2 regions of the Brucella sp. TWI432 genome follow, and region 2 is predicted to be linked to the other one. Evidence: predicted binding sites of a transcription regulator. Region 2 holds the regulator's gene; the other holds the start of a gene.

Region 1 (9,709 bases), on a different contig from region 2:
CAGGCGGGAAAACTGTTTCCGGGGGGCTGGATCAGCGTTTGAATCGCCTTGAAGCCGAATTGGCCAAAAAGGGTATGTTCAAAGCTCCGGCTTCCGAGGATGAGCGGTCGGAAACTTCCAGTTCCGTTGCGCAGGCCATGAAACTCTCCAGTGAATTTATCGCTGGTATCATAGTTGGCGCGCTGATTGGTTGGTTTGTTGATCGTTACGCAGGCACGTCGCCTTGGGGGTTGATCATCTTTCTCCTTCTAGGCTTTGGTGCAGGCACCCTCAACGTGCTCCGTTCCGCAGGTTATGTCGCCGATCAAGGCAATATTAAGTCTGACGTGGATAAGGGCAGGAAAGACTAAGTCTTAGCGGACATGACAAGAATGTTCGCGTATAGACGCTTGTGACAACGGGCCGTTGGTCCGTGACTGAAACGCCCAAGCGAACCTTTGGTTCGCCAGTGAAGTGCCTTAGGGCAGGAACGACAGACGAGGTTAAGTTGGCCAACGATCCGATTCATCAGTTCCAGGTTTCCCGATTGATTCCGATCGACGTCGGTGGATTGGACCTGTCGTTCACCAATGTTTCGGCCTTCATGGTCGCAACTGTGGTGCTCGCATCCGGTTTTCTTTATTTCACATCGTCGAGCCGTGGATTGATCCCAAGCCGCCTTCAGTCGGTTTCGGAGATGGCTTATGAATTCGTGGCGTCAAGCTTGAGAGATTCGGCCGGTTCGAAGGGTATGAAGTTCTTCCCCTTCGTTTTCTCGCTGTTCATGTTTATTCTGGTCGCAAACTTTATCGGTCTGTTTCCTTACTTTTACACGGTCACCAGCCAGATCATCGTAACATTTGCGCTGTCGCTGCTCGTTATTGGAACAGTCATCATTTACGGTTTCTACAAGCACGGCATTGGCTTCCTGAAGCTTTTCGTGCCAAGCGGCGTGCCGGGCATTATCGTGCCACTGGTTGTTGCCATTGAAATCATTTCTTTCCTTTCGCGTCCAATCAGCCTCTCGGTTCGTCTTTTCGCGAACATGCTTGCAGGCCACATCACGCTCAAGGTTTTCGCAGGCTTTGTTGTCTCGCTCAGCTCGCTCGGAGCGCTGGGTGTGGGTGGCGCTATCCTGCCTCTCATCATGACGGTCGCGATCACCGCGCTTGAGTTTCTGGTTGCGTTCCTCCAGGCTTACGTCTTCACCGTTCTCACCTGCATGTACATCAACGACGCAGTACATCCGGGTCACTAAAGCATGTTGCGGAAAAGTGGTTTACCGGCTTTCCGACAACAACATGCGTAATGAAAATATTTAAAGCGCCTCGTATTGCTATAATAAAACACGAAGCGCTTTGAGGTTCTCACCGGCGGGTTTCCGCCAGAACAGAAATCCGCACTAATTTGCAATCCAGAAGGAGCTTTAACATGGAAGCGGAAGCAGCAAAGTACATCGGCGCCGGTCTCGCCTGTTTCGGTATGGCCGGTACGGCTCTCGGCCTCGGCAACATTTTCGGTAGCTATCTCTCGGGCGCTCTGCGTAACCCATCCGCTGCTGACAGCCAGTTCGGCCGTCTCGTGTTCGGTTTCGCTGTGACGGAAGCTCTGGGCATCTTCTCGCTGCTCATCGCGCTTCTGCTCCTCTTCGCTGTTTAATCAACAGTCGCAAGAAACTGGCCTGCCGCGATCTGTATCTTGAAATGCAGCGCGGCTGGCCTTTGCATATGAAGTCTGAGTGAGCATGGTTCAATTTTTCCGGTTCTTTTGCCCGGAAATGAATATGCTGGATTGAAGGGGAAATCTGGATGTTCGTGTCCACGGCGTTTGCCCAAACCGCCACCGAATCGCAACCGGCACCAGCTGCTGGCGAGCACGGCGCAGCCGATGCTGTGCACACCGAAACCGGGGTCGCGCACGATGCCGGACACGGCAGCGGCGTATTCCCGCCGTTTGATTCTACCCATTACGCATCACAGCTTCTGTGGCTGGCGATCACTTTCGGCCTTTTCTATCTGTTCCTATCGCGCGTGGTTCTTCCACGTATCGGTGGTGTGATCGAAAACCGTCGTGACCGTATTGCACAGGATCTCGAGCAGGCCGCCCGCCTCAAGCAGGATGCTGACAACGCCATTGCTGCTTACGAGCAGGAACTGACCTCTGCCCGCGCCAAGGCTGCTTCGATTGCTGAAGCTGCCCGCGAAAAGGGCAAGGGCGAAGCGAATGCTGAACGTGCAGCTGCTGAGGCAGCCCTTGAAGGCAAGCTTGCTGAAGCGGAAGAACGTATCGCAGCAATCAAGGCGAAGGCCATGAGCGATGTCGGTACGATTGCCGAAGAAACAACGTCTGCGATTGTTGAACAGCTTTTGGGCACAAAGGCTGACAAGGCTGATGTGACCGCAGCCGTCAAAACCGCAAACGCCTGAGGAGACGAAAATGGATTCAACATTTTGGGCGCTTGTTGCGCTTATTCTCTTCATCGCATTGATTGTTTATCTGAAGGTTCCGGGTATGATCGGTCGCTCACTTGATGAGCGTGCCGAGAATATCAAGAAGGAACTCGAAGAAGCCCGCACCCTGCGCGAAGAAGCCCAGCAGCTTCTTGCTGAATACCATCGCAAGCGCAAGGAAGCGGAAAAAGAAGCAGGCGACATTGTTGCCGCTGCTGAACGCGAAGCAAAGGCTCTTCTCGAAGACGCCGAGCGTGCGACCGAAGAATATGTCGTTCGCCGCAACAAGCTTGCTGAGCAGAAGATTGCAACCGCTGAAACCGATGCAATCAATGCAGTCCGTGCTTCGGCTGTTGATCTGGCAATTGCAGCCGCTGGCAAGATCGTTGCCGACAAGGTTGATACCAAAGTTGCAGGCACCCTGTTCAAGGATGCAGTCGGTCAGGTTAAATCCAACCTGAACTAAGTTCATCTCTATTAGAGTTTTATAAGCCGCCTCAAAAGGGCGGCTTTTTTATTTGGGTTTTGGCCAAAATATGAAGCTACGCAACATTTAGAAGGGAGTGCTGCCTCGCGCAAAGCAACCCAAGTTTTTGGAGTTTCGCTCAGAGGTGTGACGCCGTACCCTGGATTTGGTTGAAATTGGGAGGCTCTTGAGAGGATAAGGGGGGCTTTGATGCAGGACGATAATCGCCGTTTGGAGCGTGGCAGAGCAAAGCTCACATCATTACATGCAGACTCAAGCTGTAGCGTCGTTGAAGCTTTAGACGACATTGCGCCGGATTTTGCCCGTTATATTTATGAATTTGCTTATGGTGACATTTACAGCAGACCGGGCCTTGTGGCGCGCGACCGCCAGATTGGCACGATAGCGGCGTTAACGGCACTTGGTCATAACTCGCAGCAGTTGAAAGCACATATTCTGGCAGGCATGAACACCGGACTGACACGGGAGGAAATCGTTGAGGTTATAATCCAAATGGCTGTCTATGCTGGTTTTCCCGCAGCGATGAATGGCCTTGCTGTCGCAAAGGAAGCCTTCAGCGAGTTTGACAAGCACTCCTGCTAGTCAAACGTTGCCGTAAAAATTCAACATACAGAACTGCATTAAATAGACGAAAAGCGGCCTTTAATTGGTGCAAAAGTATAGCGGTGAACGCCTGGTACTGGGCCAACTGCTTCGATGGCTGCGCGGTGTTTAGCTGTGCCGTAACCCGCGTGCACCTCAAAGCCATATGCAGGATGAACCGCTGCACTGCGGGCCATCATGCGATCACGCGTGACTTTCGCCACAATGGACGCTGCTGCAATTGACATTGAGCGCTGATCGCCTTTTACCAATGCAGATCCCGGACAAGACAAACCGGGCGGAATATCGCGACCATCAATCAATGCGTGATCCGGGCTGAGTGTCAGGCCCAGAAACGAGCGGCGCATGGCTTCAAGCGCTGCTTTTCGAATGTCACTTCCATCAATGCTGCGCGCACTCAGGCTTGCGACCGAAACGGTGAGTGCTTTGGCCAGAATGATTTCGTAAAGCGCATCGCGCTTTTTGGCATTCAGGCGTTTGGAGTCATCCAGCCCCTCAGGCAGGTTTTCCGGATCAAGAACAACTGCAGCAGCAACAACGGGGCCTGCGAGCGGCCCGCGGCCAGCTTCATCAATACCTGCAATATGACGAAGCCCGCGCGCTATAAGCCTTGTCTCTTCTGAGAAGTCAGGTGCAAGCGGGATGTCAAAGAGGAGCGGAGAATCAGAACTCAAGCGTTTCATTTGGCGGCAATGCTCGCATTGCTTCTGATTCTCCGCAAGGTCCCTGCCGAGGATAGTGGCGTAAAAGCAGGGGCCTTCCGTCCGAAAAAATCAGACGGAGATTAAATACACAACTGACAACTCTGACATGCGTGAAGCGAACAATAGGCTCGCAGCGCCTTGCTTTTGTGGATAACGGATCCCCACACGCGCTGCGGCTCAAAAAAGAGAAAGCTGTTTGCCGCCTTTTTCGACAGGCTCGAACAGATCTGTCCGCAGCGCAACGCGCTTTGAATTGTAGCCGAGCTTGCGCGCAGCAATTTCAAAACGGCGCCCAATCTGCCAGGCATAGGGGCCTGTGCCGCGCATCCGCTTGCCCCATTCCGCATCATAGTCCTTGCCGTCACGCATCGAGCGTACCAGTGACATCACATGCCGATAGCGGTCTGGATAATTGCGCAGCAGCCAGTCTTTGAACAAAGGTGCCACTTCAAGCGGCAGACGCAGCAACACATAACCTGCTTCGCGCGCCCCTTGTGCGAAAGCAGCATCCAGAATGCGCTCGATCTCATGATCATTGATGCCGGGAATGACCGGCCCCATCATGACATTGGTTGGAATGCCGGCTTCGTTGAGCTTTCGAATGGCTTGAAGCCGCAAAGTTGGTGTTGATGCGCGCGGTTCCATCGTGCGCGCAAGGTTGGCATCCAGCGTGGTGACTGAAAGCGCGACTTTGGCCAGACCCTTTTCAGCCATACGGCTTAAAATATCGATGTCACGCACCACGAGCGCTGATTTGGTGACAATGCCGACGGGATGATTGGCAGCCTCCAGCACCTCGAGAATTTCGCGCATGATACGCCATTTCTTTTCGATGGGCTGATAAGGATCGGTGTTGGTGCCAATGGCGATTGTCTTGGGCTGGTAGCCGGGCTTCGCAAGTTCGCGTTCCAGAAGGCGGGGCGCATCCGGCTTGGCGAACAGGCGCGCCTCGAAATCAAGCGCGGCAGAAAGCCCCATATAGCTGTGCGTTGGACGGGCAAAGCAATAGATGCAGCCATGTTCGCAACCGCGATAGGGGTTGATAGAGCGGTCAAAATTGATATCGGGTGAATCATTGCGCGTGATGATGGTGCGGGGCTTTTCAATCTGCACGTCAGTCTTGAAAGCGGGCAGGTCTTCGAGCGTCTCCCATCCATCGTCAAATTCATGTCGTGTGGTCGGCTCAAAACGCCCTGTCGGATTGATGCCAGCGCCGCGTCCACGGCGCCGTGCGTGGTCAATACGTAAGCCTGCTTCGCTCACAAGCGCATTGGCGTGTTCTGCGCCTCCTGCTGCGAATGCTGCTTTGTCTGCCTGCTGGATAATTTCCATAACCGACTCTCTCGTTTCAGGCACTATTCGTAGTCCAATAGTCGGAACAAATCAAGAACATTATGTCAGGCAGCTTTTCGATCACGCAGCCTTGATATAAAAGGGCGCATGTTATCCGTTTTGATTATGACGCGAAATTCTGAGAAGCCTCTGGCTCAAACGTTGTCAGCATTGGTATCCGCCGTTGTTGAAGGGCTTTTGCGACGTGTTGTTGTTGCGGATAGCGGTTCCAGCGATGCGACACGATTGGTTGCCGAAGGGGCGGGATGTTCGCTTTACGATGCTAAGGATTTACCGAAGGCATTTGATGATCTGCGAACGCAGTGGCTTCTCGTCTTAGAGCCCGGTGCAATTCTTCAGGATGGCTGGGAAGATGCCGTGCGGCGGCATATGGAATCGGGAAAAGCGCCGGCACGCTTTTCAACACCACATGATTCGGGTTTGGTGGGCAGGTTTTTGGGTGCAAAGCCGTCGCTTGATGCAGGACTTCTGGCGCCTGTCTTGGTCATCAGGCCATTGATCCGGGATGGGGGCATCCCACCGGTTGTCATAAAACAACTCAAGCCTGTGCGGCTGTCCCACCCGATTTTGCCACCAGAAACAACAAAAGGCGGAGCCTGAAGCTTCGCCTTTTTGAATGATATCAGCGCAAGCTGATATTATTTCTGGTAGCTCGAAGGCGATGCGTCGCCAAAACGATGGGCTGAGCCGTCCTGATGGGTGTTCTGACCAATCGAAGCGGTTGCCGTGCGATCAACCTGCTGTGTTGCAACGGGTGTGCGGTCATTGGCATAAAGATCGGCAGGGGTGCCAACATTTGGGTTTTCAGCGAAAGCAGCACCGGCGCTCAGAACGACGGCAACAGCAGCAAGAGCAAACTTTTTCATTTTTCTATTCCTTCTATATCGCCCTTTGGATGGCATCAGTGCTTCCGGGGGCACCGGGGTGGCGCTAACGCCATCCACCGGGGAGATAACTGGGGTGCTGTTCGGATCATTCCGCCCAGCGGGATTGTTTACAAACTGAGCTTAGTTCTGAAAGCTCGAAGGCGATGCGTCACCGAAGCGATGAGCTGAGCCGTCCTGAACGGAGACCTGACCGATGGAAGCGGTTGCCGTACGATCAACCTGCTGGGCTGCAACGGGCGTGCGGTCATTGGCATAAAGATCGGCAGGGGTGCCAACATTTGGGTTTTCAGCGAAAGCAGCACCGGCGCTCAGAACAACGGCAACAGTAGCAAGAGCAAACTTTTTCATTTTCTATCTCCTTGGTTTTTGTGAAGCGACGCTGTGTTCGTCGTTTCGATGAGCAAGAGATAGGCCTTTCGATTGGCTGCGCCTAGCCACCGTTTGGTTCACAGATTGTATTCGTAATGGTGAACAATAAGGCGGATTTTAGCGGCATGCCTTCTCTGCGGTGAATTTTGTTCAAGTATATGTGAACAATAAAAGGCGAAGACCGGGCCTTACCAAGGCGTGTACCGAGAACGTTGGATAATGCTTGAAAACAAACACAGAGCATTTCCAATGATTCAATCAAACCAGGAAGTGCTTTAGTCAGCGGAAGCCGTTGTTTTCGTTGAAATAACGAACCAGTCCGGTTTCTTCGAGCTGATGGCGCTTGCCGCCATATGTGTGCGCGCCATGTCGTTGAATATGGCAAAGCACGTCGCTCCTGAACCTGACATTTGCGCAAAGAGCGCGCCGTGCTCGCGCAGGCAATCAAGCTTGTCGTTGATTTGTGGCGCAAGCTTGAGGGCGGCTGGCAGCAGATCGTTGCGTGTTGACCCAAGGTAACCGCAAATCGCTTCAACGCTGCCTTCAGGTGGCAAGGCGAGCGCCGGATGGTCGCGCTTTGTCAGCGCCTGGAATACAGCGGGTGTGGCAACAGCCGTGCCATCATTGATAAGCAAGAGGGGAAGCGACGGTATGCCTGTTACAGGGGAAAGCCGCTCACCAATGCCACGTGCAATCAACGGCGTACCAAAGGCCGCGCCATGCAGACACATAGGAAGGTCTGCGCCAAGCTTTAAGCCAAGCGCTGCAAGCGTGTCAGAATCCAGCTTCAGCTGCCATAGTTCATTGAGCGCAAGAAGTGTTGCCGCAGCATCGCTTGATCCCCCACCAATACCGGAGGCAACGGGCAGGTTCTTTTCAAGGTGGATGGCAACAGGGGGCAAATCACGCGCAGCATATTCTCGCAAAGCATCGCGGGCTTTTAAAACGAGATTGCCACCATCAAGCGGAACCCCTTTGGCGAAACGACCACTGATAGTGAACTGATCCTGCGGGGTGGGCGTCACTTCAATGACATCGCCATAATCGGCAAAAACCACAAGCATATCAAGCAGATGATAACCATCATCCCTGCGCCCGGTTACATGGAGCGCGAGATTGGTCTTGGCCGGAGCAGTGTGTCGAACCGTTTGTGCGGCCTGTGCTGTATTGTGCATTTTCTAGGTAAATCAGGATCAGTCTTTTTTGACGTAATATTCGCCGGTCTTGGGATCCTGAACCAAAGTGCCATTGGCACGGTTCTGGGCTTCCTTCTCTGCCCGACGCACACGCTGGGTCACGCGAACCGCTTCGCGCTTGAACGACCGGTAACCGTACCAGGCGGCGGCGAGGATCAGCAGCAGAAAAATAAGCTGGGGCATGGCCTCTAGTCCTTTTAGCATCGTGCCTTCACAGAATGAGAGCGCCCTTTGTGCGTCCAAAAGGACGCTTGACGCTCTAGGCTTACACATGTCCTGCAATTGCCATTTCAGGACATGTGTGGATAAATCTTAGCAGCAGTGTAACACTGATCTTGGTCTTTATGCACCATAACATGGTAAAACCATGGAATTCAAAGCCCGTATCGCGCCCAGAGTGCTTTTTCTTCCGCAACCGATAGCAAACCATCGCCAAGATGGGCTGCTATAGCGGAGGGGTCGATACCAAGGCCGAGGCCCATTTCGACACCCGGCACCTTCCGGCCCAGAAATCCGCGCTTGGGTTCGATCAGCTTGAGTTTCACCTTATTGCCATAGGTTTTACGCAAAAAGCTGCGCATATCTCCAAGACCGTCGATCAGGCCAATTTCTTTGCCCTTGATGCCAGTCCAGAACATGCCGGTGAAAAGGTCGGGATCGTTTGCAAGCTTGCTGCCACGACGCTCTTTCACCATGTCGATAAAGGTTTCATGAATTTCAAGCTGAAGCTTTTTCAGCCGGTCAATATCGGCCTTTTTCTCTGGCTGGAATGGGTCGAGTACGGCCTTGTTTTGTCCGGCTGTATAAACGCGACGCTCGACGCCGATCTTTTTAAGCAGTTCCGGAAAACCAAACGATGCCGATACGACACCAATCGAGCCAACGATGGAAGAGGGGTCAGCAATGATCTCATCGCCCGCCAGTGCAATCATGTAACCACCGGACGCAGCGGCGTCTTCCACGAAGACGAAAACACGCTTTTGATGTTCGTCCGCCAGATCGCGGATACGGCGATAAATCAGGCGCGATTGAACCGGTGAGCCGCCGGGCGAGTTGATCGAAATTGCAACGGCTGGCGCTTCCTTTTCGCCGAAGGCTTTTTCAAGCACGCCTGCTGCCGTTTCCAGCGAAAGCGAAGGACGCAACGGTGAACCGCCGCTCATGATCGCACCGTGAAGGCGTACAACCGGGATTTCAATTTCTTTTTTGCGAAAACGACGCGGAATGAAGCGGGACAAGAGGCCGGACAAATCAAACTCCAGTTGAAAAAATTGTTACCCCAGATGTAGAAATCATTCCTGAAAATACAAAGAAAAATGCCCGGAATTTTGTTCCGGGCATTAAAAAATCGTCAGTTTTGTGGTTTTGCCAGCATTCTGAGTAGGAAGTAACCACAGATTGCAGAGAGCGCAGAGCCTGTAAGGACGCCGATTTTCGTCTCTGCCTGCAAGAATTCCGACGGGAAGGACAGCAGACCGATGAAGATGCTCATGGTGAAGCCGATACCGCACAGAATGGCAACGCCGTAAAGCTGACCCCAGCTCGCGCCCATCGGCTTCTGCGCAAGCCCGGTTTTTATCGCAAGCCATGCTGCACCAAAAACACCAATCTGCTTGCCGACAAACAGCCCCAGCATGATGCCAAGCGGCAATGTGTCGAAGATGATTGAGGGTGTCATTCC
Region 2 (9,709 bases):
GCGAATCAGCCGCCGGAAAACGCTTCGAAGGCCAACTGAAACAAGGCGAAGCGGTCCGCATCTTCACCGGCGCGCCGATGCCGGTAGGCGCTGATAGTATCGTTATTCAGGAAGACACGGAACGATCCGGCGGCAAGCTCACAATCCGTCAGGGATTGGACAAAGGCCGTCACATCCGTCATGCGGGCCTCGATTTTGCGCCTGGTGACACTATTCTGCCAAGTGGGCGGGAACTTGATGCCCCGGCCCTTTCGCTTGCCGCTGCCAGCGGCAATGCCATGATTTCTGTTTTCAAGCAGCCGCGCATTGCCATTCTGGCCACAGGGGATGAACTCGTTCCTCCGGGCACGATTCCCGGTGCCGACCAGATCGTCGCCTCCAACAGCATTGGCGTTGCTGAAATCGTGCGTCGTACAGGTGGAAAACCTGAAGATATGGGCATTATCAGCGACGACCCCGCAAAGATCGAATCCGCAATCAGTCAGGTTCTCGATGATGGTGTCGACATTCTCGTGACCATCGGCGGCGCATCGGTTGGTGATCGCGATTTTATGCACGGCGCGTTGAAAAATTGTGGTGTCGATCTCGACTTCTGGAAAATCGCCATGCGTCCCGGCAAGCCACTGATGTATGGACACAAAACTGTATCCGGCAAAACCGTTCATGTCATCGGCCTGCCGGGCAACCCGGTTTCAAGCCTCGTTTGCAGCTTGGTATTTCTGCGTCCGCTGATCGCGAAATTATCAGGGCGTCATTTGACCGCGGATTTCCGCCCGGCACGTCTTGGCAAGCCAATGAATGCGAACGATCATCGTCGTGATTATGTCCGCGCAACGGTTGAACAGGCGGCGGATGGCACACTCACCGCGACGCCGTATCCACTTCAGGATTCCTCAATGCTGTCAGCGCTGGTGGCTTCCGATGCCCTTTTGATCAGAGAAGAAAATGCACCCGCGGCCGCAGCGGGTGATGCTTGCACGATAATGATGCTATAGTAAAATCCAATAGGGTCGGCCCATATTAATAATTTTAAAACCATTGCGGAACAAGACTGGAACATATAGTGTTTGTTCTGGTTATGTTTTTATTTGATTCTGGTCCGGAGGGTATGCGCATGTTGACCCGTAAACAGCACGAGCTCCTGCTGTTCATTCATGAACGTATGAAAGAAACAGGCATTCCCCCCTCTTTCGATGAGATGAAAGAGGCGCTCGATCTGGCATCCAAATCGGGCATTCATCGGCTGATTACCGCCCTTGAAGAACGTGGCTTCATTCGCAGGCTGCCAAACCGTGCCCGCGCGCTTGAAGTGTTGCGCCTGCCCGATTCGATAGCCCCCGGTCTGAACGCGCAGAAGAAATTCGCGCCCAGCGTTATTGAGGGCAGCCTCGGCAAAGCCCCCTCTGCGCCTTCAGCAGCGCGCACCGCCCCGGTTTCAGCCAATAGTGATGCATCGGCGATGGTCTCAATTCCCATGATGGGTCGCATCGCAGCCGGTGTACCAATTTCGGCCATTCAAAATCAGACACATTCCATCAGCCTTCCACCCGAAATGCTTGGTGCGGGTGAGCATTACGCGCTTGAGGTCAAAGGCGATTCGATGATTGAAGCCGGTATTTTTGATGGTGATACGGTCATCATCAAGCGTGGCGATACCGCCAGCCCGGGGGAAATCATCGTGGCTCTCGTCGATGATGAAGAAGCGACACTGAAGCGGTTCCGCCGTAAGGGCGCATCGATTGCGCTGGAAGCCGCCAACCCGGCTTATGAAACACGCATTTTCGGACCTGACCGGGTCCGCGTACAGGGCAAGCTGATCGGTCTGATACGACGGTACTAAAAATCGTTCGGGAAAGGAGAGGCCGACAGCCTCTTTTCTATCGAAAATTGCTGGCAAAATGCGTAAAAACAAACAGATAGAGCATTTCCCATAATTCAATCAAAACGGGAAATGCTCTGCATAGACGGAAAGCATAAGTCCTGTCGGATCAAAACAAGGATCGATAGGAGCATGCTTTTAATAGAGTCCTTTAGAGCGTTTCTTCTGTTTCCACCCCGATAGTAAATACTTTCGCTCTCTTCTTATATTCGCGCTCAGGCTGACCGCGTGCGGCGCGCGAATAGAGACGATGAAGCTGCCAGGGGCGCGTTGGCGCACCGACTGAAAAATTTAAATAATCGGCATAGGCTGCATCCTTGCGCTGCTCCGCAACGGTAAAGCGATAAATCTGATGATCGTCGCGGACCGCTGGATCAGGAGAAACCGCCTGATGGCGCTGCATTTCCTCTCCCAGCCTTATTTCGAGCGTTCCTTTCAAGGCCAGTTCCTGTCGGCCAATCACCAGCGTAGACGAACGCGTGCAGCTTAAGTCTTTGCCTGCAATCGCCAAAACCACAACGTCCCCGACATTACAGGCAATCTCGTGCATTTCTTCCTGAGCGGTATAGGCAAATATGCGCCCGTCCCGAAGTGACAGGGTGCAAAGCCCATCCTCACAGATAAAGCCGTCCTCGCGCGCGCCAGCACTTCGTTTCATCGCACTCTGCGGTGGGATAAAATCATCAATCAGATAGGCCGTCTGCCAGTTCTGCGCCGTAAATTGCGGAGGTCTGCTGCGGTTGACTGCGAAACTTCCATCGCGCAATCGTACCGCCACTAATTTCGCGTCCTCGCTAATGAGGATATCGGGCATGGGCGAGCGCATAAACACCACAAGACCTGCCATAACGAAAGGCAATGCCAACAATCGCAATCTTGTGGTGAATGTGACGGATATGACAAGCGCGACAGTCCACAGGATCAGCGTCATCACCGGCATGACACCCGGATTACCATCGGGTGAAAAGCTGGCCACAAAGCTCGCAATATATCTCACCAGCAAGATGCCAAATCCCATGACCTGCAATGGCAGCCAATCAAGTTGCAACGGCATCAATATCAAGCTTAACACTGCAAACGGCATCACAAGTATCGAAATGACTGGTAGCGCCAGCACGTTTCCAACAAGTCCAAAGGGCGCCGTGTTGTTAAAATGATAGGCGGCAAATATACCGCTCGCTACACCGGCAACAATGGATGTCGCCCCCGTCGCAAATGTCGGAAAAAGTATCTTTGTCATCGTTCCACGGGGTGATGAGCGCAGATTATTACCTGCCGATTGCTTGCGCATTTTTCGGTCGCTCCACCAGGCAAATGCAGCAATCAGCCCCGCAGTCGCCGAAAACGACATCTGAAAGCTCGGCCCCAGAATTTCATGCGGAGAAATGGCAATCATCGCCACGGCCGCAATAGCCAGATTTCGCATACTGATCGCCGCACGATCAGCCAACAGCGCACAAAGCATGACGACAATCATCAAGTAGCTGCGCTGTGCCGCAACATCTGCGCCCGACATAGCGAGATAAAAAGTGCAACTCAAAAGCGAGAGAAATGCAGCATATTTCTTGACAGCATAACGTGCGCTGAAGGCGGGAAAAAGCGCGAATAATGCACGAAGAGACATCATGACCACACCGGCTGCCAGCACCATATGCAGGCCAGAAATTGACAGAATATGCGCAAGCCCCGCCTTGCGCAGATCATTGTTGGTTTCATCACTGATCCCTGCCCGCTCGCCTGCGATCAGTGCGGCGGCAACACTGCCATCTTCCCCTGAAAGCACCTCCGCAATCCTCTCGGAAACATGGACACGCAATCTGGCAATTTCAGTTGCAATCGTCGCCTTAAGCCCCTTCGGTTCCAAAACATCTGCAATTTTCGGAGTTCCAAGAAAAAAGCCATTCGCTCCAATCCCGGCAAAATAGGCATGGAATGCAAAATCATAATTGCCCGGTCTCAACGGCCCAGAAGGCACGCGCAGACGCGCAAAGCCAGTTAATCCGCTGCCAATTGTCGTGCGTGCCGGAATATCGCGCGCTGTAATGCGGATGCGTTGTGGTGCATAGCGAAGCTTCGGTCTTTGGGTTTCGATCAAATCAAGCGTCACACGCCAACTGCCGTTATCCTTATATTCGAGCGCTGCCACCCTTCCTGTAATGCGCGTCGCGACCTCCGAGCCTAACAATTGCGTGGCTCGCCACTCTGTTTCAAATTTTCCCGCAATCACTCCCAACTGAAGCGCAAGGGCCAGCGTTAGCAACCGCGATGACAGAAAATGCCTGCGTGATAAAACTCGAACACCACCAAGAGCGGTTAGAATTGCCAGAATGGGCAACCAATGAGGTTCAAATGAGAGTGTGAAATAGACAATCGCCCCGATGCCCATGAAGACCGGAAACAGCAGGAAAAACATGCCCCTGCCGATTTCCCTTAGCATTGCAGCACTTAAGTTGAGCCACGCAAGCGAAGCCAGCGCCGACAGTCGCTGTGATGGGGTTCGATGCTGTTGTGGTAAGATGGGAGATAAATCTTCGCTTGCTTTATAAGGTATCCAAGGTTCGGGCAATAAGGCGCGTTCAAGCCCCGCGGACATGTCTTTGACAAATACCCGTTCGCTTATTTCCTGTGTGTCCCTTATGCTCGTCATGCCCCCGCCTGACTGCAAAAGTGTTCCCCGATCGCGCGAAGCCCTTGCGCACTGTGCTGCCTATGCTACATGAACCCCAGTCAAAATCGATAGGGTTCTCACTCAAGAATCCTTGACGCCTGTAGATTATGAACAAACGGGCGCTACATATTCAAAATTCTGCCTCGTCCAGCACATCTGCTGTACCCTGACGCGGCCTTTATAGTGGAGCTGTCATGTCGAAACCGGTCGTAACCCGTTTTGCCCCCTCGCCCACGGGTTTCCTTCATATTGGCGGAGCCCGGACCGCCCTGTTCAATTGGCTTTATGCCAAGCACAGCGGCGGCAAAATGCTGTTGCGCATCGAGGATACCGACCGCGAACGCTCCACGGATGCAGCAACGGCTGCAATTCTCGACGGTCTGACATGGCTTGGCCTTGACTGGGATGGTGACGTCATTTCGCAGTTCGAACGCGCACCGCGTCATCGCGAAGTGGCTGAAGAACTGGTTGCCAAAGGCAAAGCCTACTATTGCTATGCAACGCCGCAAGAGCTGGAAGACATGCGCGAGAAGGCCCGGGCCGAAGGCCGTCCGCCGCGTTATGATGGCCGCTGGCGCGACCGTGATCCATCCGAAGCACCGGCAGGTGTAAAGCCAGTCATCCGAATCAAGGCACCTCGCGAAGGCGAAACACTGGTACGCGATGCCGTACAGGGCGATGTGCGTTTCCCGAACAAGGATCTTGATGATTTCATCATTCTGCGTTCGGACGGCAATCCAACCTATATGCATGCTGTTGTCGTCGACGATCATGATATGGGGGTCACCGATATTATCCGTGGCGATGATCACCTGACCAATGCGGCACGCCAGACCGTGATTTATGATGCGATGGGCTGGGACGTTCCGCAAATGTCACACATCCCGCTGATCCACGGCGCAGATGGTGCAAAACTATCCAAGCGTCACGGCGCACTGGGCGTTGATGCCTATCGCGCCATGGGTTATCTGCCGGAAGCGCTGCGCAACTATCTAGTTCGCCTTGGCTGGAGCCATGGCGACGATGAAATCATGTCAACCGAACAGATGATCGAATGGTTCGACGTGAAAGACATCAATAAAGGCGCGGCACGTTTTGACTTTCAGAAACTGGAAGCCATCAACGGCGTTTATATGCGTAACAGTGATGATAAAGCACTGTTTGATGCTCTCATCGCTGTGCTGCCGGAAATTGAGGGCGGCGAAGAGCTTGCAAAAGCCCTTGATGACAAGGGACGTGCGCAACTTCTCACCGCAATGCCGGGCCTTAAGGATCGCGCAAAAACGCTTGTCGAGCTGGCCGACGGCGCGAAATTCATTTTCGCACAGCGTCCGCTGAAATTCGATGAAAAAGCAGCCTCCCTGCTCAATGATGAAGGCCGTGCAGTTCTCAAAGCTGTGCTCCCGCATCTTGAAGCAGCCACAGACTGGACCGTTGAATCGCTGGATGCAGCCGTTCGCGCGCATGCAGAGGCCGTTGGCCTGAAACTTGGTAAGGTGGCACAACCTCTGCGCGCCGCACTGACAGGCCGAGCAACATCTCCGGGTGTATTCGACGTTCTGTTCGTTCTGGGCCGAGACGAGTCGCTTGCACGTATAAAAGATCAAATCGTTTGAAATCCCAGCTTTCACGCTGACGTGACAAAACGGGCTTAATTAGTACAAATTACGCATTGCATCGCAAAATCATTGGGATAGTTTGGCGAGCGAAATCGTTAGGGTAATGCGTTGAAAAACCGGGTTCCCGCGAAAGCGGGAAACATCCAGAGATTACGAGAGACAAGTTATAACGACGATTAAAATTCAGCCGCCATGCGGGCGGCAAAGTGGACACGAAAGGAAACACGATGTCAGATAAGACAGCAAGCTTTACCCTCGACGGCAAAACATTCGATCTGCCTGTACGACAAGGCACTGTCGGGCCAGAGGTCGTCGACATCGGGCCACTTTACAAGAACGCCAACGCTTTCACTTATGATCCAGGTTTCACATCGACGGCTTCGTGTGAATCCAAAATCACTTATATTGATGGCGATAAAGGTGTTCTTCTTTATCGTGGTTATCCGATTGATCAGCTTGCTGAACATGGTGACTTTCTCGAAACCTGCTACCTGCTGCTTTACGGTGAACTGCCAACAGCAACCCAGAAAGCTGATTTCGATTACCGCGTAACACGTCACACGATGATCCATGAGCAGATGACGAAGTTCTTTACGGGCTTCCGTCGTGATGCGCACCCGATGGCAGTGATTGTTGGCTGCGTTGGTGCAATGTCGGCTTTCTACCATGACTCGACCGATATCACCGATCCACATCAGCGCATGGTTGCTTCAATCCGCCTGATCGCCAAGGTGCCAACGCTTGCCGCAATGGCCTATAAGTATCACATTGGCCAGCCGTTTATGTATCCGAAGAACGACCTCGATTTTGCGTCGAACTTCCTGCACATGTGCTTTGGCGTTCCATGCGAAGAATATAAGGTCAATCCGGTTCTGGCGCGCGCTATGGACCGTATTTTCATCCTGCACGCTGATCACGAGCAGAACGCATCGACCTCGACCGTTCGTCTTGCTGGATCGTCGGGTGCCAATCCGTTTGCGTGTATCGCCGCTGGCGTTGCCTGTCTCTGGGGCCCGGCACATGGTGGCGCCAATGAAGCAGCCCTCAACATGCTGGCTGAAATTGGCACGGTAGACCGCATTCCAGAATTCATCGCACGTGCCAAGGACAAGAACGATCCGTTCCGTCTGATGGGCTTTGGCCATCGCGTTTACAAAAACTACGATCCACGCGCGAAGATCATGCAGAAGACCTGCCATGAGGTTCTGGGCGAACTCGGCATCAAGGACGATCCGCTTCTCGACGTTGCTCTGGAACTCGAAAAGATCGCTCTGACCGATGAGTATTTTATCGAAAAGAAGCTCTATCCAAACATCGACTTCTATTCCGGCATCACCTTGAAGGCTCTCGGTTTCCCAACCGAAATGTTCACGGTTCTGTTCGCACTCGCCCGCACCGTCGGCTGGGTCGCGCAGTGGAAGGAAATGATCGAAGATCCACAGCAGAAGATCGGCCGTCCGCGCCAGCTCTACACAGGATCTGCGGAACGCGATTACGTACCAGTCGCAAAGCGCAAGTAATCGTCGTTCGATATGCAAAAACCCCGGCAAATCGCCGGGGTTTTTCTTTGTCTTGATTTTCCAGCGTTCAGCGTTTTCTACCGTTCTCTGCAAGATCAAGCAAAACCTGTGCGCCAATCTCGCCCGATGGGCGTTCTGTCGCCATGATCGAGGTAACTTTATCAAAGCCGTCAAGCTGCGCCTGCCGCGAAGCTGTCTTCTGCATCAATTGCTCAATATAGCGCGCAAGATTACCGGGCCTCACCGACTCATTGAAGAATTCCGGCACAACTGGCTGGTCTGCAATAATATTGGGAAGAGCCGCACTCCAGATCGTAATGCGGGAGATCAGAAACTGCCGCGCGAACCAGTCAGCTTTATAGGAAAGAACTGTCGGAATATGCGACAGCGCCAGCTCCAGCGAAACAGTACCCGACGCGGCCAATGCCGCATCCGCACGCGAGAAAGCATCCCATTTGGCCTCATCACCAGTCACAATGAGTGGCTTAACGGCCCAGTCCTTTGACATCTCACGCACCGTTTCTTCAATGCGCGGCAAGGTTGGCAGAATGACTTCGAGTTTTTCAACACGTTTCGAAAGTTCCGCAACCGCCTTGCCGAATGGCTCCATAAGCATCTGAAGCTCGCCACGGCGGGAACCGGGAAGCAAAAGCAGGCAACGTGACCCGTCGGGCCAACGTGTCATCTCGGTTTTACGTTGCGCCGCCTGCACTTTCAGAATCGGCGCATAACTGCTCAAACGATGCCCTACATAGGTCGATTGCGGTCCGTTGAGCCGCTTCATCACCTCGACCTCAAACGGCAAAACTGTCAAAACATGATCGACATAGGCCCGCATGGCTTTGGCTCGCTGCGGCCGCCATGCCCAGACACTTGGGGCAATATATTTGACGATAGGAATAGACGGGTCAGCGGCACGTATTTTTTTTGCAACGCGATGGGTAAAATCGGGACTGTCAATCAGCAAAACGCAATCCGGCTTTTCAGCAACGATCCGCTTCGCCGTCTGCCCAATGCGCACAACAAGGCCGGGCAAGTTTTTGAGAATTGCACCAAGCCCCATGAGGGCAATTTCATGAGGATCAAAAAAACTCTTCAAGCCGCGCTCGGTCAGATGCGTGCCGCCGACACCAACAATATCCACAAGTCTGTCGGTCTGGCCACGAAGAGCATCTATCAGATCGGCGCCAAGAAGATCGCCGGATTCTTCTCCGGCCACGATTGCTATTTTCAATGGCCGGCTGGTTTTACTCACCCTTATATGTCCTTTGTGCTTCGACTGATCGTCTCGATAAAAAGGCCTTTTTCATTTGCCGCAGCCAGGGTTTCACCAAGGCCGAGAATGAAGGTGCGTCCCGCTTCAATCGCAATTCCGGAAAGGCCTGCCCGCGCTGCATTTTCCACCGTAGACACACCGATCGCTGGCAAATCAGCGCGCTCATCCTGCCGTGGCTTGGCCATTTTGACAAGCACGCCGCCGCGTTTTGAAATTCTGCCTTCCTGACGCAGCGCAAAAACGCGCTCAATCATCAAGTCGGTGCCTTCAGCCCCCTCAAGCGCAACAACACGCCCCCCAGCCGCAATAGCGCCCTGCCCGACATCAAGTTCACCCAGGCGAAGCGCTGCGTCCATTGCAAGCGCGATATTCCGGCGCTCACGCGAATCTGCTCCCAAACGGGTCAAACAACGCGCAGGTTCGGGGGACAACAAGTCTGGCACAACTTCGTGCGCTCCCACCATTTTAAAGCCGTAGCGCTCCAGCAAGCGCATAAAGGCGCGCAACAGCGCATCATCGCCCTGACTGAGCGCAACCAGAACATACCGCGCAGCCCGGATTGTCGGTAAATTAAGCTTCAAATCGCTCAAATGTGGTCGATTGCGAAGACCACCGGCCAGAACCACTTGCGAAACGCCAGCAGACCGCATGGCGCGCATCAGCATGCCAAAATCAACAGCCGAAATTTCCTGATGATCATAATCATAAAGTGAAGCATCAGCTTCACCGCGCAACGGAAGCACAAAA

What was found. The regulator LexA, encoded in region 2, represses DNA repair genes until DNA is damaged. The targets are predictions, from matches to a motif close to TGTTCNNNNTGTGTTCNG.
Positions count from the first base shown of each region.
Region 1: the regulator LexA is predicted to act here: its motif matches at 5,598-5,615, upstream of ABE527_RS03290 (PA0069 family radical SAM protein).

Region 1 covers NZ_JBDJNL010000001.1:663,617-673,325, forward strand. The annotation lists gene ABE527_RS03255 (AtpZ/AtpI family protein) at 1-350, shown strand, start outside; gene ABE527_RS03260 (F0F1 ATP synthase subunit A) at 488-1,237, shown strand; gene ABE527_RS03265 (F0F1 ATP synthase subunit C) at 1,411-1,638, shown strand; gene ABE527_RS03270 (F0F1 ATP synthase subunit B) at 1,788-2,405, shown strand; gene ABE527_RS03275 (F0F1 ATP synthase subunit B) at 2,416-2,895, shown strand; gene ABE527_RS03280 (carboxymuconolactone decarboxylase family protein) at 3,106-3,498, shown strand; gene rnhB (ribonuclease HII) at 3,537-4,202, opposite strand; gene ABE527_RS03290 (PA0069 family radical SAM protein) at 4,401-5,555, opposite strand; gene ABE527_RS03295 (glycosyltransferase) at 5,664-6,176, shown strand; gene ABE527_RS03300 (hypothetical protein) at 6,215-6,442, opposite strand; gene ABE527_RS03305 (hypothetical protein) at 6,584-6,811, opposite strand; gene ABE527_RS03310 (4-(cytidine 5'-diphospho)-2-C-methyl-D-erythritol kinase) at 7,108-8,007, opposite strand; gene ABE527_RS03315 (hypothetical protein) at 8,026-8,211, opposite strand; gene ABE527_RS03320 (S49 family peptidase) at 8,403-9,278, opposite strand; gene nhaA (Na+/H+ antiporter NhaA) at 9,380-9,709, opposite strand, start outside.
Region 2 covers NZ_JBDJNL010000002.1:358,005-367,713, reverse strand. The annotation lists gene ABE527_RS06890 (molybdopterin molybdotransferase MoeA) at 1-995, shown strand, start outside; gene lexA (transcriptional repressor LexA) at 1,115-1,840, shown strand; gene ABE527_RS06880 (ComEC/Rec2 family competence protein) at 2,031-4,526, opposite strand; gene gltX (glutamate--tRNA ligase) at 4,742-6,163, shown strand; gene gltA (citrate synthase) at 6,394-7,686, shown strand; gene lpxB (lipid-A-disaccharide synthase) at 7,754-8,941, opposite strand; gene ABE527_RS06860 (LpxI family protein) at 8,944-9,709, opposite strand, start outside.